Regions from separate parts of the Roseburia sp. AM51-8 genome, predicted to be linked through region 1. Evidence: riboswitches for the same ligand, from Rfam matches in the RefSeq annotation. Region 1 holds a riboswitch; each other region holds the start of a gene.

Region 1 (7,060 bases):
ACTGGTATTAAATGATAAACGCGTTACCTACACCGGAAGTGCTATCACACCGGACGTATCCGTGATCTATGACAATGGTGTGGATCCGGTATGGACCTTGGTGGCAGGCGTCGATTATGATCTGAAACTGACAGATAATACCAAGGCTGGTCATGCGACGGTAACAGCCGTAGCAAAGGGCAATTACACAGGTCAGGTGACCGAGGAATTTGACATTGTAGCATCCTTAAAAGATGCCATTGTCACCATTGAACCGCAGTTTTACACCGGAAAGGCAGTAGAGCCACCGGTTACCGTAGAATGTGGCGGCAACGTATTGGAGCAGGATGTAGATTACAAGGTAGACTACTATTCTGATGACAATTACACGACAGGCGGTTATGTCATTATCACACCGCTGGTATCTTACTATAGTGATAGTGCAAGATGTGCTTACACCATCAGCGCAGATATGTCACTGCTTCGTGTCAAAGGTTATGCAAACCAGTACACCTACACCGGAAAAGCGATCCGACCGGACTTTGTCATCGAGGATCCGAGCGGCAACCAGGTGGCTTATGATGCAGACCAGATCGTCTATGGACGTATGAGTGCAGAAGAGGCGGAGACGACCGATATTGCGGATGTTACAAATGATGATTGCATTGCGGTCGGAACGATCACAGCCTTTATTCCGGTAGAACTTGCCGGCAATAAAGAAGTCTTACAGGCAACTTATGAGATCATTCCAAAGAATATCAACGCATGCAATATCATTCAGTTGAACAAGAATACCTACACCGGAAAAGCCATTGAACCAAAAGCAACCTTGTTGTATGATGGTAAAGAGTTGATCCAGGGAAAAGAATACAGTGTTACTTACAACAACAATGTAAATCCTGGCGTTGCTACAGCAACCGTACAGGGACTTGGCAACTACACAGGAACCAGCGTATTGAAATTCAATATCATCGCCCCGGTCATGGTAGGATTAAAGGCTCAGGCAGCCAGTGAGACAGGTATTCAGATCTCATGGTTGAAAAACGGAAAGGCTACCGGTTATGAGATCTACAGTGAGGACAATCGTACCAAGTACGGCTCAACATCGGCTACATCCTTTGTGGCAAATGGCTTGAAGAACTCAACAACCTATACCTTCCATGTGAGATCTTATGTGACCGCAGGTGGAAATACGACCTATGGCGAAATGCAGTCGGTAACGGCTTATACCAAGGTGGCGTCTACCAATGATCTTGTCGGCACATCAACGGCAAAGAGAAGTGCGACGCTTACATGGAACCGCAGCAACACGGTAGCAGGTTATGAGATCTATCGTAGTTCAAGTGCAGACGGTACTTACAAGAAGATCGCCGTTGTACCAAATGGCAAGGGTGCCTATACCGATACCAAGGTAGGCAGCAACAGGACTTACTATTACAAGGTACGTGCATACAAGCCGGTGGATGGTTCTTATGTTTATGGAGATTACTCAAAGACAATAGCGATCACTATAAAGTAGGAATATTTCATGCAGGAACAAGGAAAATATAAGATCGGCGAATACACCTTCCAGACCTTTCACGAATATCGTGATGGTCAGGAAGATGTTCGCAAGATCGAATGTATCAACAAAGAATTAAATATACAGGATCCCGAGGTGGCAGTGCGTCTTTACAATGACATTCGAAGCGGCAAGATCGTATTCAAGTCACCGATCGGCGATCAGTTTTTTGCGCATTTGGCAGATATCGTTGCGGATAAGTCCGTAGATCTGTTGGAGGACAAAGCCGTTGTAGAAGAGGCAGAGGGCAAGGTAAAATACCAGAAGATACTTGGTGTTGCATTTATTATCTTGGCACTTGTCTCTTTTGCTGTGTTTGGAATTGCTGAGATCCGGGACATTGTGACGACAAGGCAGATGCAGAAACTGGCAGATCAGGTGGAAACACCAAAGAGTCAGGATAATGCTTCCAAAAATGACGATGCCAAGAAGGAAGATACTTCTATAGAAAATGGAGATACGTCATCCGATCAGGAAGATCAGACGCAGAATTTAAGTGTTTTGCCAGAATATGCGGAACTCTTACAGCAGAACCCGGAAATGGTAGGCTGGCTCTCCATTGACGATACCGAGATCAATTATCCGGTCGTACAGAAGGATAACACCTACTATCTGACCCATGGATTTGACCAGGCGACCAACTCCAACGGCAGTATTTTCATGGACGAGCGGTGCAGTATCTTAAAACCGACGATCAATACCATTATCTATGGGCATAACATGAAAAGCGGGATGATGTTTGGTGGGCTGAAAAATTATCTGCAAGAGGGTTATCTGGATGCTCATAAATACATCAATTTTAATACCATCTACGAGAAAAGAACCTATGAGATCGTTGCGGTAGGGCTGTCCAAAGTCCAGTACCAGGATGAAGATGCTTACCGTTATTATGATTTCATCACCTCGACTTCCGCACAGGATCTGGAAGATTTTATCCAAAATGTAGATTCCCTTGCCGTATATGGAAATGCGGATGGTCTGACACTACAGGATAAACTTTTGACCTTGTCGACCTGTAACAGTTATACCGAGGATGGACGATTATTTGTAGTAGCCAAACAAGTACAATAGGTGTATAATATACTAGATGTTGTAGATTTTTATTTCGAAATAGAGTTATACGGAGATAAGAGAATGAAAAGAGGTACAAAAATTGGATGGTTTCTGATCGCACTGTCTGTGATCTTATCCGTTTGGGTGATCGTCAGTCAGAGTTCAGATGCAAGCCAGGCGACAGAATCCGGATTGGTGCTGAGTGATGATGGCACAGTTCTGGAAGATTACACGGGAAATGGCGGAGCCGTTACGATCCCGGATGGTGTGACTACAATCAATGCCGGAGTCTTTGCATCAAAAGACATTACATCGGTTGTTATGCCGAGTTCGGTGACCAGTATGGGAACAGGTGTATTTAGCGGATGTACTTCTCTTGCGTCAGTATCCCTCAGTTCTTCTTTGAATGGGATCCCGGAAGAGACCTTCCGTGAGTGCTTATCCCTTGGATCTGTTACGATCCCGGATAGTGCAACCTCGATCGGCAGCAATGCTTTTTACGGATGTGCATCGCTTAGTTCTGTCAGCATTCCGGCAAGTGTCAGCAGTATTTCTACGGATGCTTTCAGCGGATGCGGCAATCTTTCCAATATCTCAGTGGCATCCGGCAATGGTGCTTATGCATCTTCGGATGGATGTTTATACAATGCGTCAAAGACCCGCCTTTTGTTAGTTCCGGAAGGCAAGACTTCTTTGGCGATAGCAGCAGGCACGACAACGATCGGCACAGGCGCGCTTCAGGACTGCACCGGTATTTCTACCGTGTCCCTTCCAAATAGTGTGACCACGATCGAAGCCAATGCTTTTACTGACAGTGGTGTTGAGACTATCACCATCCCTGCATCCGTGACATCGATCGCGGCGCAGAGTTCGTGGACACCATCTACTATTTATGGTGTTTCCGGTTCCGCAGCAGAAAAGTATGCTAAGGATAACAATATTGTCTTTGTTGTCTTGGGAGATAACCAGGATGATGATAACAACGATGACAATAATGACGATAATAATAACAATAATAACGGTGGTAACACCAACGGCGATAATAATGGCAACAACAATGGTGCCAATAATGGAGACAACGGCAGCAATAATGGTACTTCCGACGGCGATGTTGTGAACCCGGACGGATCCATTACCCACGCAGACGGTTCTGTGACAACCGCAGACGGCAGAGTGATCAAGAGCGCGACAAACGGGGGCACTGCATCCCATACAAAAGATGCGACACCAACGACCGCAGATGGTATTGATCCGAGATACTTCCTTTGCATTGCAATCTTTGCCGGTGGTATTGGGGTTATTCTTTACAGCCGTTTCAACAAGATGAAATATTTAAGCCAGAATCATAAGGATAGATCATAAACATGTTTACAAGAATGATGGCACAAGGGATTGTGACAATAATCTATACGCTGGAATTTGCCGGGCTTTTGGTAGCGGCTTTGCCGCGCTACAAGCAGAAATACTATGTACCGGTCAAGATGTTGTGTAGTGTATCCTTTGTTGTGATCGCAGTCATGTTTGCCTTTGTCAGCGACCATATGCAGTATTTTTATATGATGCTGGTGCCATTGGTTCTGTGTGCGGTCGGAGATCTCTTTATGGGGCTATACCAGATCAGGAGCAGGCGCAAGCATATGCTAGCAGGCATGATTGTCTTTCTTCTGGCACATATGGGATTTTTGATCTGCTTCTTCCGTATAGATGCAAGGCTCACATGGTGGAACATCTTCCTGCCGGTCGTATCGCTGGCAGCCTTCTTCTTTGTGAAGCGTCTGATGCATCTGCACATGGGAAGACTGGCGATTCCGGCAGCGATATATTGCGTCTTTCTGTCGCTCATGCTATCCAAGAGCACACAATATATGGCACTCTGCCCGGGACTTGCTTCCGGCTGGATCGGCTTTGGAGGTATCGCCTTTTTTATCTCCGATTTTACGATCATCTTTTTGTACTTTTACAAGTTCCGTAAGCCGGAAAATCGTGGCAAGATCCACTATTTAAATCTGGCAACTTATTATTATGGTATTTTGGCATTTGATATCAGCATTTTATATTTTGCAGCCTTTTAAGAGAATAGAACACAAGCAAAAGAACTTCCCATATTGTGGGAAGTTCTTTTTTCAGAGTCTTTATAGAAAACATATTAGGAAATGGCTTGTTTTTTCACGGTTTCCAATGCCTTTGCAACCGGTGGGATAGCGATCACGATCAAAGTGATGATTGCCTCTGCTCCCAGATAAGAACCATTGTAAACCAGTGAGTAAACAACGGCATTTGGGAAGGTATCCGGTGCATACATGCCAAAGAAGATCCAGCCGGACAGGAAAGCGAAGAAGTAACGTCCTAATACGGCGACGATATAACCCTTGATGAGCCCGTGCTTGGAATTGTGGAAAAGACCTGCAAGACCAAGAGCACCAAAGGCTAAGATGTAATCAACCAGCATCTGTGGGAAACTCAGGATATAGGGATCGATCAGAAGTTGTAATACACCGTAAGCCAGGGCTGCTGTAAGACCGCCGCCAAATCCATACCAGTAACCGATCAGGACGATAAAGAGCATGGAAAAGAGTGTGACAGAGCCGCCCATAGGCAGGTCAAATAATTTGATCATAGAGGTAACTACGGCAAGTGCGATCGCCATAGCGGAAAATACCAACTGCTTGGTGCTCATCTTCTTCTTGGTGCCAAAGACAGCAGCACCTACAAGAAGAAGTGCGATGAATACTAAGATCAGTGCGGTGTAGCCGGCAGTGGTGAGATCATAAGCACCATCTGCGTTTGCTGTTACAAAAAAACTCATAAAAAAATCTCCCTTCATTTGTACATGCTAGGAGATCAGTTAAGAACTAAGCTTCCTTACGCCGGTATTACCCGGTTCAAGTAATAAGGGTCGATGTCAAGACATCTCTCAGCCCCAAAGGCACCCCTAGCATAGAGTTTGTATTGATTTGTTTTTTGTCGTTTGTTAGTATAGCAGTAGTTCATTAGAAAGTCAACCGACGCAATAGGAGATGCAGGATGGATAAACAGGCATATCCTATAGAAAAGAGGAAAATATATGGTCAGACTATTGGCAAAGATGTTTATCAAAGATTATAAAAACTACGAAGATATAAATGTGCGGGAACGTTATGGCATACTGAGTGGCTGTGTAGGTATCCTGCTCAATGCCATGCTCTTTGGGATTAAATTTTTTGCAGGATTGATGAGCCATTCGATTGCGATCACAGCAGATGCCTTTAATAACTTATCTGATGCCGGGTCTTCCGTGATCACTCTGCTTGGCTTTAAATTATCGTCTGCGGATCCGGATCCCGAGCATCCTTTTGGACATGGCAGACTCGAATATCTGTCAGGCCTATTGGTATCAGCCATTATTGTGATCATGGGCTTTGAACTTTTGAGGGATTCTGTAGAGAAGATTATCCATCCACAAGACATGGATTTTTCACCGCTGGTGATCATTATCCTGCTTGTGTCCATTGCTGTAAAACTCTATATGGCGTATTATAATCGATCCTTGGCAGATAAATTGGATTCTGCTGCCATGAGAGCAACGGCAACTGACAGTATGAGTGATACTCTGGCAACTTTTATTGTCCTGGTATCTACGATCTTTTGTGAATTCAGTTCCTTACATATTGATGGTTATTGCGGCTTGATTGTTGCCTGATCGTTATCTGGGCAGGTTTATCTGCCGGGAAGGAGACCGTAGACCCACTTTTAGGGCAGGCGCCGGAAGCAGGCTTTGTTGATCGCATAGAGGAGATTGTAATGGCGCAAGATGGAATCATAGGTGTGCATGACCTTGTGGTACATGATTACGGACCGGGACGCCTTATGATCTCTCTACATGCAGAAGTTCCGGCAAGCGTAGATGTTATGATCTCGCATGATGTGATCGATCGGACAGAACACATTTTGAAAGAAGAATTGCATTGCGAGGCAGTTATCCATATGGATCCGGTAGTGACCGATGATCCTCGTTTGGATCAGTTACGCGAGTCGGTAAAAAAGATCGTGGAGGACTGGAATGAAAAGGCTTCTATTCACGATTTTCGAGTTGTTTTCGGACATACGCATACGAATCTGGTCTTTGATGTGGTCGTGCCTTATCAGGTCAAGATGACAGAACATGAGATCACAGTGCAACTGCAAAAGAGAGTCTCGGAGCAAATCGGCAAAGAGTACTTTATAGCAATCAATATCGATCGTAAATATATATAAAATACAAAGAAGGTTTGACAAAGTTTTTATTTGCCAAACCTTCTCTTTTAATCTACATAACTAATAAATACATTTCCTGCGCTTTCAAAGACCTGAGATGCATTGTCTGTCGACATCTTGGTGTATTGATCGGTATCGGAATGATAAACGATGATATTGGCGGCATCATAGCCAATGATCAGCAGGGCGGCGTCATCCCCGGTTCTCGCATAGACCGGCGTTCCCTGACTGACA
Region 2 (7,060 bases), on a different contig from region 1:
CATGACCTCAACATCCTTATTCTTGGCAATATCCAGATCGCCGACTGTGATGGTATCGCCCAGATGTAAGGTAGCGCAATCCACGTCGATCTTGTCTACCAAATGCTCTGGTGTTGCCTTGTAAGATACTTCCTCAAGGAGTTGTTCCAAGGCTCCCTCAATGACTTTATCCTTGTTATGAAGAACAATCTCGGCTACGGAATGTACCTTTTCACCCTTAACCAATGCCTGAAAATCCATCTCTACGATGCTACGTTTCATGGAATCATAATCCATTTCCTTGATGAGGACATCATACTCCTTGCCCTCAACATCCAGCATGATCTGGCTACCTTTCATGCACTCACGCATGATCCTCTCGGCTTCCTTCTTCTCAATCTTCAGAAGTACAGAACCCTCGATCTGTTTTCCAAACAGATTACCGGTCACATAGCCTTCTCTTCTCAGTCTCTTTGCTTTCTCCGTTGTTTCTCTTCTTTGCGCTTTTAAAGTATTCATTTGTCTTTTCCTCCATGCTACAAATCTAAGAACAGAGGGATGTTTGCGGAATGTCATTAAAACAAATGGCCTTTCGTTTCTCTTCGTTCCACAAACTGTTATAGTCCTTTTATTTTTAAAATGCAAGAGGAAATTTCATATTCTACAACTGCGTATTATCTTTCCATAGAATGCCCTGCAAAGACACCTGATCTAAGAAAAGATCATGAAAAGTCATGCTACCACCATGCACTTTTTTTGTGCCGTCTGCCGCAATCTCCCCGGCTTTTCCCATAAAGGCACAGGAAGCAGCCACACTTTCCACCGATAGATCCGCCGTCAAAAAAGTAGCAATTGCTACCGTGGACATACAACCACTCCCTGTGATATAAGACATCATAGCATGCCCGCGCTCACAAGACTCTATCCGCTTTCCATCCGTGATCCAATCGGTAGGACCAGATGCGACCAGAATACAATCCAACTCCTCCGCCAGTTGCTTTAACCTCTGCGGATCCATACTTTTATCTACCGCATCCACACCAGCCGCCATATTATGCTGTTCCATCAAAGCCAGCATTTCAGAATAGTTTCCCCGGATACAGGTCGGCTCTATATGGCGGATCAGATCCATGCATTTTTTTCTGCGATAAGAAGAACCTGCCACACCAACCGGATCCAACACGATCGGATGTGCCAGATCATGTGCCTTTTCTCCGGCTAAGAACATGGCATCCAGACATTCGGTCGCGCCCAGATTGCAGACAAGCGCATCTGCGCCCGCCGCGATCTCTTCCACTTCTTTCTCGTGATGTGCCATGGTCGGCGATGCCCCTAGGGCCAGAGCCAGATTGGCACAGTCGTTCATGGTCACCGTATTTGTAATGCAGTGAATAACCGGATGCAAGGTCTTTATTCTGTTTAAATATGTTCTAATCTCTGCATCGCTTTCCATACAATCTCCACACAAAACTTATTCTTCCAGACTCGCCTGCATACGTCCTAAAACGCCTGTCTTTTTTAAAGAAGCCGTAATAACAATCGCAATCAAGGTTCCACCACATGTGCTAATCAAAAATGGAACTACAAAGGTAAAGAGTGCTGCCGCCTTATTTCCCATAACAAGATACGCTATCGGATAAGAGAGCATGCCTCCCAAAATACCCGTTCCTACCACTTCACCAATATAGGCAAAGGGTAGTTTTTTGCCATATTTATACAAAAGACCGCCCAAAAGTGCGCCACACATACTGCCCGGGAAGGCAAGCGGACTTCCCAGACCAACCAGATTACGAATGAGCGACGCGATAAAAGCCTGTGCCAATGCCCACCATGGACCTACGGTAACAACGCATAAAATGTTGACCAGATGCTGTACCGGTGCACATTTAGACCCAAATACCGGGAAGGAAAATAAGCTTCCAACCACGGCAACTGCTGCCATAAGTGCTGTGATAGTTAATTTCTTCAGATTTACTTTTTTCATGATACTCTCTCTTTCTTTCCGGAGACATCACGAAAAACATGTGTCCCCTAGTTTTCTTTTCCCTTACTTGCAAATTTTCCTACAATCAGGCAGAGAACGATTGTAATTGCCATATCAGGCAACGTATTTCCCACCGGTGTATCCACATGCATCAGCAAACGATACGCTATAAAACCAATAAGCCAAATCAACAGATTGGTCCACTGAAATTCTTTTTCTGCTGCATCCGCCTTTTTCAAGATGAAATAATCTGCAATTTGCACAGCAATCATCGGCGCAAATACAGAACCAATCAAATACAAAAAGTTTGTAATGTTATCCATTGGATAAAGCATCGCTGCAACCGTTCCAATGATGGTTACAACCACAGCTGCCCATTTTTCCTTTATTTTAGAAGAAATAGATACGGATGAAACACCTGCAGAATACGCATCCAAAAAGGTCGTTGTCACGGTTGAGAATACGATAATCAAAAGGCCAACAACGCCAAGTCCTGTTTTTACCATAATCTGGGCAATATCATATTCTCCTGTAAAAATCGCTGCTCCCATACCAATCATATACATAAAAATGCTGACAACACTGTAGGTAAGTACACTAACGAGTGTTGCTGCAAATGGCTTTTCTGCTTCTCTTGTATAATCGCTGATAAGCGGTAACCAGGAAAGCGGCATAGCTACTGCCAATTCCACTGCAGCGCCAAAGGTCAGGCTTCCATCATCCACAATCGGACCTGCTACTGCAGTACCAAAGAAAATTACCTTAAACAGAATCAGTGACAAAATGAAAAGTGCTGTCATTGCAATCGTATTGAGCTTACCTAAATTCGTAAGACCGATTACAATCCAAAGAATAATCAACGCACCAATCACCAAAGCCCATATCCAGAGTCCTGTATGCAGCAAACCATCTGCTGCAAGCGCACCATCATAAATCATAATTGATGTCCATCCAATCAACTGCAAAACGTTAAGAATGGCAAACAATAAACTTCCTTTTTCACCAAAACTCATTTTTACTGTTTCCATGGCACTACGTCTTTCTTTTGCGCCAATCATACCAGCAGCAAACATCATAAGACCACCGATGAAATGACCTAATAAAATAGCTGCCATAGCTTTACCAAAACCTAATGGAGCAAAATAAGTACCTGTCAAAATTTCAGCCAGAGATACCCCTGCACCAAACCATATCAATCCATTTGAAAAAACGGAAGTTCTATTTTCATTCATCTATGTATTCTCCTTTGATTGCAAATGCGTGATTCATCGGGCCGCTTCCCTTTCCAAGATTCAAACCGGCAGCAAGCGCTCCGGAAATATAATTCTTGGCATATTTTACGGATGTCTTTAGATCGTATCCCTTCGCCAAATTGCTGGCAATGGCAGATGATAATGTACATCCTGTTCCATGGGTATTTGGATTATCAATTCTCTTTCCCATAAACCAGGTTGCCTGCTCATCTTTTTGCCATAAAAGATCATTGGCATCGTTTAACTGATGGCCACCTTTTAGAAGAACACTACATCCCAAACGGTCGCAAATGATTTCCGCAGCTTTTTCCATATCTGCTTCACTTTTAATCTGCATTTCGGATAATACTTCCGCCTCTGGAATATTCGGTGTGATAACCTTTGCAAGAGGTAATAATTTACTTTTCAATGTGCTAATCGCATCCTCACTGATCAAGCGTGCGCCGCTTGTCGCTACCATCACGGGATCTACAACAATATTTTTAGCTTCATAGGCGGTTAACTTATCCGCAATAACCTCAATCAGTTCCGTTGATGCTACCATCCCTGTTTTAATAGCGTCTGGATAAATATCTGTGAAAATACAATCCAGCTCCTCTGCCAAAAACTGTGGAGTTGCCTCCATAATACTTGTTACGCCGGTTGTATTCTGGGCAGTCAAAGCCGTGATGGCGCTCATGGCATATACGCCATTTGCTGTCATCGTCTTAATATCTGCCTGGATGCCGGCGCCTCCACTGGAATCACTTCCAGCGATTGTTAATGCTGTGTACATATACATTCCTCCTTGTACGAATCGTGCATTAATTTTGTATAGCGACCTAAGGTGGTGCCCCCAATCTGCCGCTGTAAATCTATCTATAACTTACCGGTCTTTTAAAAGGCCGGAGAAATTATATGTGTTTTTCTAAGATGTCATCCATCTTTTGACGCAGTTTTCTTGTCTCCGCCTCGATATCATCGCTGGCAAAAATTCCGCTGACCACAGCAATGCCTGCCATTTTCTGACCTGTCAGTTGTGGTAAGTTCTCTCCGCAGATGCCACCGATCGCGACCACCGGAATACTTACGCTTTCGCAAATCTGTCGAAACAGTTCGAAGGACATTGGCTTGGCATCTGATTTTGTACTCGTACCAAAGACTGCTCCACTGCCCAAATAGGTAGCGCCAGCCGCCTCCGCTGCTTTTGCCTGTTCCACTGTCTTTGCAGTCACACCAATCACGGCGTTTTCTCCCAAAATCTCTCTGACTTTGGATATTTCCATATCGGACTGTCCCACATGCACACCATCCGCCCCGACCAACTTTGCTACTTTTACATTATCGTTAATGATCAGCGGCACATGATATCGATGGCAGAGCAAAAGCAATTCCTTTGCTTCCCCAATAAAAGTCTCTTCGTCTAAGTGTTTCTCACGAAGTTGTACCATTGTTGCACCGCCTGCCAGAGCACTTTCCACCGCTTGTGCAAGTGTCTGTTCGCCCAGCCAGCTGCGGTCTGTAATCGCATATACTTTTAATTGTTCTCGTCTAAATTCCATGTATTCTCCTTCGCGCGCCTGTGACCTGCTTCATGCTCGCGCGCGTGCGTATCTCCAGCACAAATTGCCTTTTTTATCATAAGCAATTTCGTAGGATTTTCTTATTTATACAAAAAACGCACAGAAACCAACGATGGATTTCTGTGCGAAATAATCATTTCTGCAACTCTCTATCTCCCTACGTTGGCATTATCCAAATCAGGTTATGGGTCAAAGCAACTCGCTTACTCTCAGCCTGCCTACTTGCAAGCTCCCCTTTTTATAAAATAAAGATGTCATTCTTTCGGACAACATCTTTATTATAGTCGTTATGACAAATTATGCAAGAAAATTTTATTGCAATTTAGTAGCGGTCAAAAAGTTCCTGGGTACAACGCCGCATCACTTCCACATTGACACTATTGCCAAATTGTTTATATGCCTGTTGATCACTGCTATCGCATATAAATCCTTCTCCTGCCTCCGGCGTTCGAACCGGATTCGGAAAACTTTGCAAACGCCCTGCCTCCTCCACCGTTAATCGTCTCTTGTATCTGCCAATAATCGGGATCTGTACCATGGCAACGAGTGCAGGGAAACACGTTGGTGCTTTCACGCGAATGCCTGATGGTCGCATCTGTATAATGCCCTCCCAAAGGGTGGAAATGGCCGTTCCAGCCTGCCATTCCATCTTATGATGCGTCGGAACAAAATCCTGTAAGTTGTTATATTTTTCCAGCCACGCGTCAATAAAGACTTGATTGCGTTGATAGAGTTCCATGTTTTTCTTTACAAAATTCTGTTTCCATGCCGGATACTCTTGTGGAACTGCCTTGTATTTGAAATAATCTGCCCAGATGGGAAAACCGATCACTTTTAAATCAATTCCCTGATAAAACTCATCCCATGCAGACAGTACATACTTCTCATACGCAGATATGTAATACTTGTCCTCTACTTTCTGCTCATCTAAAATTTCATAAATGCTGTTATCTTCTTTTTTGTAACCTCCCGATATCTGAATATCCAGCGGCTCATCTACATGCTTGGGATCATATTTTCCCAAGATGATCACGCGCTCTCGCAATTGTGGTATTCCAAACTGATGTGGACTAACGATCAGCGGTGCCTCCGTCAAACGATATCCACAATCCTGAAGCACGGCATGAATAATGCGCCAGGTATTATGGTGATCGTGACTGACAAGATTTCGTACATTTTCTAACACTATATACTCCGGTTTCTTTTCACGTAAAATACGTTCAATTTCAAAAAATAGGGTACCTCTTGTCTGGTCTTTCAAGCCTGCCTGTTTTCCGGCCTTGCTAAATGCCTGGCACGGAAATCCTGCACATAGTACATCATGATCCGGTATGTCTGTTTTTTCATTCAGATCTCGTACATTTACAGCAGAATCCATGTGATAATTCTGCTTATATACCTGATTACAATTGGCATCGATTTCTGATGCAAGCACACACTCTCCACCAAGTTGCGTCATCGCCTGATGAAAGCCCCCAATTCCGGAGAAAAGATCTATAAATTTGAAATTGTATGTACCCTTGTCTCGTTTTTCCAAAATATCGTTTCCTTCTGATTTATTGCGCTCAAACATATCTATTCTATCATAGCCGCCTTTGGAAAGCTAGACTTTTTTGATATGATTAAAAATTTTTATAACAAGGGCATTTCCGCTATCGCAAAATTTTTAAATTGATCACGCTCGACCATGATCTTGGGCGCTCTCGGTTTTCCATTACTGTTGATGCCCTGTTTAAACTGTGACAAGAACTGTTTATTACCGTCATTGATATCCAGCAGATAAAAATCTGCCAGCGTCACCTGATTCTTCATCCGTCCGCCATAACTACGCAGATTTTCTTTGTGTAGTGCGCGATTCCAGTATTCTGTCACTTCATAATTGCACACCCTATCTTTGATCGTCTCGTGTTCACAAACCAGATAATAGAGGTGTCCTCTGGGATTGCCGTCGATCAGTGAAAACACAGTATCCCAATCGTTGCCCTGCACACCGCGAGATTCTATGCTGTGGGTCTTTAAGTCTCCATAGCAACCTATGGTTGGAAAATATAGGTCTAAATCAATACCGTTTTTTGACTTATCCTGTGCATAGCGGATATCATCTTGTAGTTGATGCCCCACAAGATATTGTTCAAACAAAAATTCCAGATAAAATCCAGCCCATTCCGGTTGATATTTGTTGCGATAATTGGCAGCGATCATCTGTCGGTAGCAGTCTATTCCGCGCCATTCTTTGTTAACATCTTGAAAAAATGTCAAAATCTCCTGCACAATATGCTGCG
Region 3 (7,060 bases), on a different contig from region 1:
TTCAATCTTTATATCCTTATGAAATAGCCAAACATCGTAAAAATCCTGCACATTTTCCCGTCTGCTCTGATAAATCAATTTTTCACTTCCGGGAGTAAGCAGTATTCCTAATTCTTCTTTTACCTCTCGGATTGCTCCTTGTAAACTGGTTTCCCCGGAAAGTACAGAACCACCCGTACATTCCCAATAAAGAGGGTATTGCTTTTTCGGATGCCGCTGTGATAAAAGATACTGCCCCTGCTGGTTGACGATCCATACACTCACAGATAAATGATACAGCCCTTTGGGTATGATTTCTCCACGGCACACTGTTATTCCAGACTTTTCCCGTTTTGCATTATATAAATCCCATTTTTCCATTTTCATACCTCTTTGTGTGGGATCGGTGCTTGCCGAAAATCAAGTAAGTAAATATCCGCAATCCTTTCTATTTCTGTACGCTGATCTGCGGAATACTTATCATAAATCCCGCCTGCTAACATACGGGCTGCCTTTGCGCTTTTAATTGCTGGAAGCACATCATCAAACACAATACAGTGTTCAGGTGCAACCCCTAATTTTCTTGCGGCCAATTCAAAGACATCCGAATATTCTTTTCCCCGCTGAACCTCATCTGTTGAACATAGAGCGTCAAATAATTCTAAAATAGAATTGTTCTTTAAGCATGGAATATAGAGCTTTTCCGGCAACCCCGTAGCAACTGCAAGTTTTATTCCATGTTCTTTTAAGCGCAGAAGATAATCAAGGGCATGGGGCAGCAGACCGACATGGTTACTGTATTCCTCGACCGCCATATTATTCCATTCCTCAATAATTCCCTCTACCGTTTCCTGCAATCCAAAAAGATCAATGGTATATTGTGCGGCTTCCTCAAAACTCCTTGCACATATTTCAGTTACATAATTTTCCGGGACGGGAAGATTTCTCTTTTTCAAAAACTGAATATCTATATGCTCCCATACATCCATTGAATCCAGAATTGTTCCATCTAAATCAAAGATTGCCGCATTAAAATCCATTTTTCTTTTCCTTTCCGCAAAATAAATCTTTCAGTTCCGCAGCAGCAGCTTTTATATCAGACTGCGCTATGATGGCAGATACAACAGCCAGCCCGTCAATTCCCATGGGCTTGAAACGCCCTGCATTTCCCTTATTGATACCGCCAATAACAACTATCGGCAAAGAAACGGCTGCGCGGATTTTCTGTAATTCTTCCATTGATACAGAATCAGCGTCGGTTTTAGTTCCAGTAGGGAACATTGCGCCAACTCCCAAATAATCCGCACCATCCTGTTGTGCCTGTATTGCTTCTACAATGGAAGAAGCAGATACCCCCAACAGCATATTTTCTCCTATTACTTTGCGGACGGCAGCCGCAGGTAAATCATGCTGTCCAATATGTACTCCCGCAGCCTGCACAGCCATTGCAATATCTATTCTGTCGTTTATGATGAGGGGAATATGGTATTTATCCGTAACCTGTTTCACGGCAACAGCCTGATTGTAAAATTCTAATGAGGACAATTCTTTTTCTCGGAGTTGTATCATTGTGCAGCCTCCTAAAATTGCCTGTTCTACCGCTTCTGTCAGGCTATCGCAGCTCATTAGTTGACGATCAGTAACAAGATAAAGTGTATAATCAAAGTTCATTTTGCACCTGCCTATTCTTTAGATAAACCATGCTGATACAATTCGTAGAAATGGTGCGTCGGGCCACAGCCTTTTCCAATCGCAAGAGAGTGTTCGATTGCCATTGTGACATAAGCCTTTGCAGATTCGACTGCAAGCGGAACACTTTTTCCCTTTGCAAGCTGGGAAGCGATTGCAGAAGAAAAGGTACAGTCTGTCCCATGAGTATTTTTCGTATCAATGCGGGATGTTTCAAAATGGTAGAAATTTTCTCCATCAAATAGGACATCAACAGCATTTCCTATATGATGTCCACCCTTGACAACAATCGCCTTACAACCCATGGCATATATTTTTCTTGCGGCAGCCTCCATATCTGAAACTGTGGAAATCTGCATATCCGCTATTTTCTCTGCCTCTGGAATATTTGGAGTAAGTACATCGGCAAGTGGAATTACTGTGTCTATCAAGGTGGAAACCGCCGTAGGATTCATCAATGGGCAGCCATTTTTGGCATACATAACCGGGTCGATTACAACATTTTGGGGCTTATATTGTAATAGTTTCTTTGCCACCGCTTTCATACATTCTGGTGTAGAAAGCATACCGATTTTTACTGCGTCCACTTCAATATCTTCAAATACGGCGTCAATCTGTTTTTCAATCATATCCGGGGTAATATCTTGGATGTCGATAACACGGCTGGTGTTCTCTGCAACAACAGAAACAATAACACTCATTCCAAATACACCGTGAGCAGAAAAAGTTTTCAAATCAGCCTGAATACCTGCACCTCCGCTGCAATCTGATCCGGCAATGGACAATACTTTTTTCATTTTGCATTTTCCTCCATTCTCTCGTTCCGATAGGCCATCTTCCAAAAAGCAAGCTCTAACAAACTTGCTTTTTCAAAAATATCAGCCAGATACTTTTTATTTGCTACTGATAACCCGGCACATTTATGCTCTGCAAAAGCAGACCATTCTTTGCAGCTTTCTGCATATTGTTCATCCGCATGATCTTTGATAAAGTCCCAATATCTTGACTGTCTGCTTGTAGGAACAGCCGCCAATTTGCGGAATATATAGCTGTAACTTAGCATACAGGGAAGAACCGCCATTAAAATTTCTTCATTCTTTCCATGTGACGCAATCTCAAACATGAAATCAATGTAATTTTGATTTTCAGGCAGAGGAGCGATCAGTTCAATATCATTATCCGTCATGCAAAATTGCTTTAGATAATCCAGACGCACTTCTGATTCCGTATCATTTACAAAATTCAGCATGGAATAGTAAAGCTGAATTTCTCTTAATGTATCAGCATGAAAAATTGCCTTGCCGTATATACGGGCATAGTTTTTCAGATAGATACTATCCTGAATCATATATCTCTTGAACTTTTCAAGAGGTAGCTTTCCAGTTTGCACTTCCTGCACAAATGGGGTAGCTGCACATTCTTCCCAAATGGGGATGTTGCGGGTTAAAATGTCTTTCATAAATGCCATGTTTGTTCCTCCTAAAATAAAAAAATAGAGCCTCTAAAACAATTAGAAGCTCTTTCAGACGCAATACGAGCGTAAGAAATTGCTTCCCTACGCCGGTATTAGCCGACAGGTCCAGAGGTCAGGTCTTACCTTTTTCAACTTGTTCAGTTCCCTCGCAAACACATATCATATCTTATTCAATTAAAAAGGACATTCCCAAAACAGAGAATGTCCAAAAAATACGAATCTGTATTCTTTAGCTCCCTGCGTTGGTATTAGCCAACAGGTTCAAACGGTCAGGTTTTAACCTTCTCAACTACAAGGTAGTCCCCCTGCTTGAGTATTATTATAGTTAAGAAGTCCAGGAAAGTCAAGGTCTATAGAATTCAAGTTAGCAAACCTTATTGACGGGATTTTTCTGTGCTGCGCTGCGGTTGTGGTGGGGAAGAAATCTCTAATAGGTATTCCACATTGGCCCGAACATTATGAAGTTCTTTCATATCATTTTTGGCCTGCTTATAGGCAGAATAGGCTTTCCGTTTTTGTTCCAGAAGATCGGTGTATTCCTCCCGGAGAGATTTGACAGAGGGGAGCTTTTTGATTCCCAGCTCGTCAAAATGATTCTTTGCCGCCTGGTGCAGCAGAATTTCAGCTTCATGTTCTGTTCGGAATTTTTTGCTGTACCCGGCTTTGCGATATTCTACATAGACAGCCCGCGTTTTCGCATAGTTTACGATCTGTTTTTGCAGCTCGGCATTGGCGTTCATTTTTGACTCCAGATCTTTGATCTGAACGGATAAGGTATTGAAATTAGTGGTAGTGGCGTTGGCTTTTTCCAGAAGATCCTCATAACCCATATCGCCATGTTCTTTTAAGTAGAGCACTGCCTGAGAAAGCTGCTTTAGGTTGAACACTTTTGCCCAGCGCTCATAACCAGGGCCCTTGCCGGAACGGATTGCAACTTCAATATCAACCAGCAATCCAACTTTGGAAACCGTTTTTTTAGAAAAGGCATGGCGGGGTTTTACTGTCCGTGTACCGGCAATCCGTTCTTTGATGGCTTGTTCTGTATAATCGCCTTTGAGCGTATCGCATCGGGTATAATTTTCTTGTCCCGGAACTCGGAACCGAAGATGTTTTCTTTCACGGTTGACTTCCAGCCCAGCAGTTTCCAGCTTCTGTAGAAGTTCCTCAAAATCTTTTGGCTTTTCCTCTAATGCAGCATCAATAGCAATGCGTATCTGCTCCTGAAAGGAAGGCTGCTTTTTATTTCCCAGCCATGTGCCATAATGCTCCCGGCTGGGTTTCGGATTTTCTACAATCGAAAGTCCATGCTCCAAACACAGCTTGTCATTCATTCGCCGGATTGCCCAGGTAGAACCCCAGAAGTTGCGAAATTTTTTCTGACAGTCCAGTGTAGTAGAGTTGATAATGATGTGATTATGGACATGGTGCTTATCCACATGGGTGCAGACAACAAAGGCATGGTTTCCTTTTGTGAGCTTCAGTGCCAGCTCCCTGCCGATCTGATTAGCTTCTTCTGGCGTAACTTCGCCGGGCTTAAATGCCTGACGGAGATGGTAGGCGATCACATCATCTGCACCCTGATTTCTGCCGGTCAGATTTGCATACTGTCGTTTGGACAGAAGAAACTCTGCATCAGCAAGCCGGGTATCACACTCATAGCCATAAATGAATTTTCCCAAATCGGTTTTCTGCGGATTTTCTACATAATCAATAATATCTGCAATCGCAGTAGAAATATCCCGGCCTTTTCCTATGTGCAGCGGCATCAGTCTTGTGGTCGCCATTTTCGTCACCTCCTTAACTTAATTTCAATCAGAGAAGTTATAATTGCAGAAAAAGAGCGGGGCTGCCTATGCGCCCCGCCAAATCTGCTTAACCAAATATAAAATCCTTTAAGGCACTGTTTGTCCCACCAATGATCCCTACCAGCCATGCAGCCGCCAGAGGCAGACCGTATGGACTGATAAGAAAGGCGATCATAAGCCAGGCAAGACCCGGCAAAAATCCTGCGACAAAGAACAGCACCAATGCTGCCAAAAAGATGATCCCGGAAAGAATCCCAAGTACCGCACCGGAAAGGACCACCAAAAATTTACATACCAGATAAAGAATTCCCGTAACCAGCATAAAAGGAAGTGCCAGTAATTTACCTATCAAACGCATACGCTTTGCCTCCTTTCAGAAGGGTATCTGCCCTTATAAAAATTTTACCGTGACGGCAAAAAGAAAGCAACGGCTTTCCGGATGTTTATGAAATGTTTGCAAATCCCCGGATCAGTTTGTCCATGCCATCCCAAAGGCTGTCCAGACGGGTGCGGATGTCCTCTATATCTGCGGCATAAATATTGCCGGTCTCATTGGCCCGTCTGGTATATTGGTTTAAGTTATTGGAACAAATGCGGAGAAGCCGGATCATTTCTTGAATGTCTCCCATATCAAGGTGAATGATGTAACCGTCTACGGCCATCTTTCGCAGATATGCCGACAGATTGGTAATGCCAAGTTCCGCCATGCGTTCTTTTACCAGTTCGGCCTCCGCTTCGGACATGACAAATTCGACGCGGACAGATTTTTTGTTATGCCTGCCCTTCATCGTTCCAACCCTCTTTTATGAGATGAGACCTCCTGTGTTGAAACCACCGTCTTTGCTCTTTTGAGTTTTTCCCGCAAGGTGGTCTTTTCCAGCTTATCAAGATATTCCTCCAGATTTCCGGCTGTTGCATGATAGCTGCGTTTGAAGCGTTCCCGTTTTAGGATCATCATCAACTCCGGCTCATTTTCTGGCAGATACGTCATTGTTTTAGGTGCTCCATGCTCTGGCATAAGCCGGTTCATAAGCTGTCTCCGTTCCTGATAGGGAATCGTGATAATATTTCCATCCTCAAATGCAACGGCTACATTTCCGATTGGACAGGTCAGTTTTTTCATCCGTTCCACATGTTCTCTGTAATTTAGCGGATAGAGATCGCCAAATATTTTTCCGTCCCTGACTTCTTTCAAAGAGATAGCATAAGCCAAAACGGGATCATTTGTATGTTCCTGGTAAAACCGCCACACTTTGTTTTCATGGCTGCCCTCCAGATAAACTTCCCGTTCACGCAGGGTATAGGTTCCGCAGGGGCGTGACATCCAAAGAAGCTGTTTATCCTCTGAACGGTCTGACACAGCCAGTTTTGAGATCAGTTCTTTATCCAGGTCAAAGTCCTCTTTATAATGTTGGGTATGAAGATCTACGATACGGGAAAGAGCACCCAGAAGATCTACATCCTCAAATCTTACCCCAGCCATCAGCGTTCCCTTTCCGGCACCGGAGGGATCATCTGCCTTGCTTCATGCTCCGGTTTATCTGCTTTCAGACGGTCCATCAAGGACGGCTTTGCTTCCGGCACCAGCTCCCGGATTTCTTCATCCGTCTGTCCATCTGTCAGATCCGGACGCACAAGAGGTTCGTTGTTCAGCCTGCCATCCAGCATATTGTAGTTGCCGGTTTGTCCTTCCTCATAAAGTTCCGCATTGCGAAGATAACTTTCTGGCGCTTGAAATGGCTGTCCGGCAAACAGGATTTCTCTTTGTGTGGTAAACTGTGCAAGGACGCCATTTTGCAGTCTCGCAAATTCTTCATACTGGCGCAGGGTAAGCCCTCGTTCCAGCATTTCCGTCTGGGTATGCGCCCAGCCTTCTCCATAAAGAAAATAATACATGTCGGGCTGATCACAGACAAAGCACAGGGAACCATCCTGATTGTCATAGTAAGATGGCTGCATATCCTGACAATGGCAGCGTTCCTCACGCCCCAAATACACACGGTTGTCCGCACCCAGCATAGCGACCATGCCTGCGTAATTACTATGAACCGCAGAGCGGATTTCTACCAGCGGATCTGTTTGAGAAGGAATCTGTCTGCCCGGAATCTCATTT

The links. Region 1 has a riboswitch for thiamine pyrophosphate ahead of thiT (energy-coupled thiamine transporter ThiT). Riboswitches for the same ligand answer to the same signal wherever they lie in the genome.
Region 2: it holds a riboswitch for thiamine pyrophosphate, as region 1 does, so the genes downstream of both, thiE (thiamine phosphate synthase) here and thiT (energy-coupled thiamine transporter ThiT) in region 1, are expected to answer to the same signal.
Region 3: it holds a riboswitch for thiamine pyrophosphate, as region 1 does, so the genes downstream of both, DW996_RS10615 (TenA family protein) here and thiT (energy-coupled thiamine transporter ThiT) in region 1, are expected to answer to the same signal.

Annotation. Positions count from the first base shown of each region.
Region 1 is NZ_QUEY01000003.1:427,937-434,996, reverse strand. It holds gene DW996_RS08800 (fibronectin type III domain-containing protein) at 1-1,498, shown strand, start outside; gene DW996_RS08795 (class B sortase) at 1,508-2,611, shown strand; gene DW996_RS08790 (leucine-rich repeat domain-containing protein) at 2,675-3,955, shown strand; gene DW996_RS08785 (lysoplasmalogenase family protein) at 3,958-4,665, shown strand; gene thiT (energy-coupled thiamine transporter ThiT) at 4,740-5,399, opposite strand; TPP riboswitch at 5,436-5,537, opposite strand; gene DW996_RS14335 (cation diffusion facilitator family transporter) at 5,658-6,272, shown strand; gene DW996_RS14330 (cation transporter dimerization domain-containing protein) at 6,374-6,826, shown strand; gene DW996_RS08770 (hypothetical protein) at 6,874-7,060, opposite strand, start outside.
Region 2 is NZ_QUEY01000005.1:69,925-76,984, reverse strand. It holds gene DW996_RS10995 (50S ribosomal protein L25) at 1-498, opposite strand, end outside; gene thiM (hydroxyethylthiazole kinase) at 641-1,432, opposite strand; gene thiW (energy coupling factor transporter S component ThiW) at 1,451-1,963, opposite strand; gene cytX (putative hydroxymethylpyrimidine transporter CytX) at 2,011-3,195, opposite strand; gene thiD (bifunctional hydroxymethylpyrimidine kinase/phosphomethylpyrimidine kinase) at 3,188-3,991, opposite strand; gene thiE (thiamine phosphate synthase) at 4,110-4,757, opposite strand; TPP riboswitch at 4,916-5,024, opposite strand; gene DW996_RS10965 (DNA cytosine methyltransferase) at 5,101-6,315, opposite strand; gene DW996_RS10960 (hypothetical protein) at 6,411-7,060, opposite strand, start outside.
Region 3 is NZ_QUEY01000005.1:4,432-11,491, forward strand. It holds gene DW996_RS10595 (NUDIX hydrolase) at 1-360, opposite strand, end outside; gene DW996_RS10600 (HAD family hydrolase) at 363-1,019, opposite strand; gene thiE (thiamine phosphate synthase) at 1,009-1,650, opposite strand; gene thiD (bifunctional hydroxymethylpyrimidine kinase/phosphomethylpyrimidine kinase) at 1,662-2,465, opposite strand; gene DW996_RS10615 (TenA family protein) at 2,462-3,136, opposite strand; TPP riboswitch at 3,360-3,459, opposite strand; gene DW996_RS10620 (relaxase/mobilization nuclease domain-containing protein) at 3,517-4,926, opposite strand; gene DW996_RS10625 (CD1845 family protein) at 5,015-5,305, opposite strand; gene DW996_RS10630 (plasmid mobilization protein) at 5,391-5,735, opposite strand; gene DW996_RS10635 (hypothetical protein) at 5,732-6,430, opposite strand; gene DW996_RS10640 (DUF4316 domain-containing protein) at 6,430-7,060, opposite strand, start outside.